Regions from separate parts of the Cytobacillus sp. ABV4_503 genome, predicted to be linked through region 1. Evidence: riboswitches for the same ligand, from Rfam matches in the RefSeq annotation. Region 1 holds a riboswitch; the other holds the start of a gene.
The links. A riboswitch is a leader RNA that binds a small molecule or an ion and turns the genes downstream of it on or off. The one in region 1 is predicted to bind thiamine pyrophosphate.
Positions count from the first base shown of each region.

Region 1 (2,202 bases):
TCGCCTTCCATCGTGGTTTCTAGGGGATGCACCTCGTGCTTAACACCAGATTGCTGAATAACATTAATTGCTTCATCAACGTAAGGTATAACATTTTCCCCATCTTTTGTTTTCGGTATGATCTGAATGCTTACAAGTGCGTTTGCCATAGTTGAACTCTCCTTATTCCGGCAGGAAGTCATTTGTAAATGCTTTGCCGGCATCTAATTCTTTATCTAATAGACCATTATCATGCATCCAGTCTGCATAGTTTTCCCAGACTGCAAGCTTTTGTTCACCCCATCTTGGAGCATCATCCTGATAGCGGGGGGATAGCCATTCCTGGCTCTTTTTGACCAATTCGCTGTCAAGGTCCGGAGCATTTTTTAACAAAATATCTGCTGCTTCGCCAGGCTGATCGATTGCAAATTCATAACCTCTGGATGCTGCTTTTACAAATGCTTTGACAGTATCCGGGTCATCTGCAATCATTTTTTCGCTGGTTGCGAGAACGGGCGTGTAGTAATCCAGTTTTTTTGAGTAGTCGGTAAGGTAGACCATATTAATCTTTTCCCCCCGAAGTTCTGCTTCTACACCTGTCCATCCGTAATAAATCCATGCGAAGTCTATATCTCTTTTAACAGCTGTGAAAAAGTCAGCATCTCCCATGTTAACAATTGAGACATTATCAACATTGGCGTTTTCCTTCTTCATTAGGGAATCTATTACAGATTTTTCTACAGGAGCTCCCCAGCCGCCATAAGTTTTTCCTTCAAAGTCTTTCGGCGATTTAATGTTTTTTTCAGCAGGGGATGCAAAACCGGAAGTATTATGCTGTATTACAGCTGCTATTGATACAAGGGGAACTCCCTGTACACGGGCTTCCGTGATGCTTTCCTGATAGCTGACACCGAAATCAGCCTTGCCTGATGCAGTCAATTGATCTGCACCTGCTTCACCTGGCATTATAATTTCGACATCGAGCCCTTCTTCTTTAAAATATCCTTTGTCCTTTGCGGCATATAAGCCGGTATGATTGGTATTGGGTGTCCAATCCAATACAACAGTAACTTTTTTCAAATCTTGTTTGCTGTCTGCATCTTTGCTTCCAGTCTGATTATCCGCTCCATTGCCGGCACAGCCTGAAAGAAACAGAAGTGAACAGATAGCCGCAATCCACTTTTTCATAAATAATCCTCCTAAAACCTTTATGTAATAAGGAAAGTTAATGATAGTCTGCCCTGAAAAATAAAAACGCCCCGGTATAAACCAGGGCGCATATAAAAACATTTAGTATGTTTAAGAATATGTTCCCTACGCTGCTATGAGCCAGATCAGGTTCAAAGGGTCAGCATCTTAATGATGAAGTCTCAACCGGCATACCGGTTCCCCTACATTTCCTGCTATTTAATTTTGACAGCATAAATACTTTCCATCATTATTATAGCAAATAATATCAAAATGGACAGAAAATAATTATTTCATCTCTATCGTCCTGCTTTCTTTCCAGATTTTGAATTTTTCAAGTTCACCTGTAATTTGGCTAACGGCAAAACCAAGTACTGCTGCATCATCTAAAATTCCCATTCCTATTAAAAAGTCAGGAACAAGGTCTATAGGGGAAACAAAGTATAGGACGGAAGCAATAATAAAGATAACCGATTTTCTTGAAATATGCCGGTAATCGCCTTTAGACCATGCCTTAACCAAATCGATCAGAAGCTGAAACTTTTCCCATATATCACTTAATGAAGATTTATTTTTATCTGCTTTAAGTGTAGCCTTTCTTAGCAGTACTTTTGTTTTTTCAGGGTCTTCCGCATAACGTTTGGCCCTGGCAGAAAATTTTTTATAGCCGTCCTTATAATCTTTCGTTTCTATTTCAGGCATAGCTATCACTCCTATATTTGATAATTCGCATAAACAGTTATAATCTAGTATTTACCGCATACCTGACATGACATAAACATTTCACCGGGAGAAATAAATGGAAATCAAATTTAACCTGTGACAAAACCTTATTGGGGGCTGATATCTATGCTTGAGAAATGGCTTCAGGAATCAAATTATACAGTAATATTAACTGGAGCAGGAATGTCGACGGAAAGCGGACTTCCTGATTTCAGGTCTGCCAATAATGGATTATGGAATGGGAAAGATCCTGGAAAAATAGCCAGTACAGAAGCATTAAATGAAAATGTGAACGAGTTTATTGAATTTTAT
Region 1 covers NZ_JBSWTH010000001.1:1,246,730-1,248,931, forward strand. Annotated here, with positions in the region: gene ACXAD1_RS06385 (thiamine-binding protein) at 1-149, opposite strand, end outside; gene ACXAD1_RS06390 (ABC transporter substrate-binding protein) at 163-1,167, opposite strand; TPP riboswitch at 1,274-1,382, opposite strand; gene ACXAD1_RS06395 (YkvA family protein) at 1,456-1,869, opposite strand; gene ACXAD1_RS06400 (NAD-dependent deacylase) at 2,017-2,202, shown strand, end outside.

Region 2 (2,202 bases), 1.0 Mb from region 1:
CGAATATTGGTAACTCGGCTGTTTCATCCTCAATTGAAGAAGAGGTAGAGAAAATGACCTGGGCTACCCGATGGGGAGCGGATACAATTATGGATCTGTCTACAGGCAAAAATATTCATACTACACGCGAATGGATTATCAGAAACTCTGCCGTTCCGGTCGGTACTGTTCCCATTTATCAGGCCCTTGAAAAGGTTAATGGCATTGCCGAGGATCTTACGTGGGAAGTATACAGGGATACCCTAATCGAACAAGCAGAGCAGGGGGTTGACTATTTTACCATTCATGCAGGTGTCCTTTTGAGGTATGTGCCGCTGTCGGCAAAACGCTTGACCGGAATTGTGTCGAGAGGCGGATCCATTATGGCTCAATGGTGCCTGCATCATCATAAAGAGAACTTTTTATATACGCACTTTGAAGAAATTTGCGAGATCATGAAAGCTTATGATGTGGCCTTCTCCCTGGGGGATGGACTGAGGCCGGGATCGATTGCAGATGCAAATGACGAGGCTCAATTTGCAGAGCTCGAAACACTTGGAGAGCTGACGAAAATTGCCTGGGAACATGATGTCCAGGTAATGGTCGAGGGACCTGGCCATGTTCCAATGCATTTAATCAAAGAGAATATGGATAAACAATTGGAAATCTGTAAAGAAGCACCATTCTACACACTCGGACCCCTTACGACTGATATAGCTCCGGGCTATGACCATATTACCTCTGCAATCGGGGCTGCCATGATAGGCTGGTATGGTACGGCAATGCTTTGCTATGTTACACCTAAAGAACATTTGGGTTTGCCAAATAGAAACGATGTGCGCGAGGGTGTCATCACGTATAAAATTGCCGCTCATGCTGCAGATCTGGCAAAGGGACATCCTGGAGCGCAAAAAAGGGATGATGCCCTGTCAAAAGCCCGTTTTGAATTTCGCTGGAGAGATCAATTTAATCTTTCTTTGGATCCTGAGCGTGCTTTGGAATTTCATGATGAAACACTGCCGGCTGAAGGTGCAAAAACAGCTCATTTTTGTTCCATGTGCGGGCCAAAGTTTTGCAGTATGAGAATTTCTCAGGATATCCGGAATTATGCAAAAGAACATCAGCTTGAAACAAATGAAGCGATAAAGAAGGGACTGGAAGAAAAAGCTGAGGAATTTAATAAAGCCGGGGGAAACATTTATCAGTAGTCTTTTTATAGTTTAATAGAAATTAAATCCGCTGGGGGTGCCTGTTTGCAGGCTGAGATTAAAGCAAAAGCTTTAAGACCCTTGGAACCTGATCTGGCATGCCAGCGTAGGGAAGTGGAGTATCGGGTCTGAATTCCAAGGCCCCATACCGCCGCTTTCTATTTAGAAGGTGGTTTTTTATTTGCACAAAATCTAAAAATAGCACGGGAGCATCCGCAATGAAAAAACAGCTGCATGTTATATCAGATGGAAAGCTTTCTCTAGAGGCCTTTGCTGAAATAGCAGGTGAAGTGGAACCCTTTGCAGATAAGTTCCACTTGAGGGAAAAACATCGAACCGCAAGGGAGCTATATGAAGGAATTGAGCTGCTTTGTAATGAGGGAGTCCCCATTCATAAAATTGTTATAAATGATCGGGTGGATGTTGCATGGACATGTAAGGCAGGTGTACATCTTGCTTTTCACAGCCTTCCAGTCCATGTTGTCAAAATGAATTTTCCAGATATACCCATCGGATGTTCCGTACATTCTCTTGAAGAAGCAGAAGAGGCTGCAAAACAGGGAGCTGGTTATATCCTGTTTGGACACATATTTGAAACCGATTCTAAGAAGGGAGCTCCGCCAAGGGGCACTGGGTCACTGGAGGCTCTCAAAAAGGCAGTAGAAATTCCGGTATTGGCAATTGGAGGCATTAAACCAGAAAAAGTCCCAGAGGTTTTGGAGGCGGGGGCAGATGGCATTGCTGTAATGTCAGGGATTTTGCAGGCAAAGGACCCTGCAGAGGCAGCAAAGCTCTTTTTAAATAAGTTAGATGAGGAGGGGAAATGATGAGGAAAATATTTGACGCCGTTATAGTTGGCGGCGGCATTAACGGTAGCTCCATTGCTTTTCAACTGGCTAAAAGAGGGTATAAAGTGGCCGTTTTGGATAAGGGAAAAATAGCCGGCAAGGCTTCCGGAGCGGCAGCTGGAATTTTAGGAGCCCAAACGGAACTGACAGAAGACGGCCCGCTATTC
Region 2 covers NZ_JBSWTH010000001.1:214,215-216,416, forward strand. Annotated here, with positions in the region: gene thiC (phosphomethylpyrimidine synthase ThiC) at 1-1,187, shown strand, start outside; TPP riboswitch at 1,211-1,317, shown strand; gene ACXAD1_RS01090 (thiamine phosphate synthase) at 1,406-2,014, shown strand; gene thiO (glycine oxidase ThiO) at 2,014-2,202, shown strand, end outside.
Region 2: it holds a riboswitch for thiamine pyrophosphate, as region 1 does, so the genes downstream of both, ACXAD1_RS01090 (thiamine phosphate synthase) here and ACXAD1_RS06390 (ABC transporter substrate-binding protein) in region 1, are expected to answer to the same signal.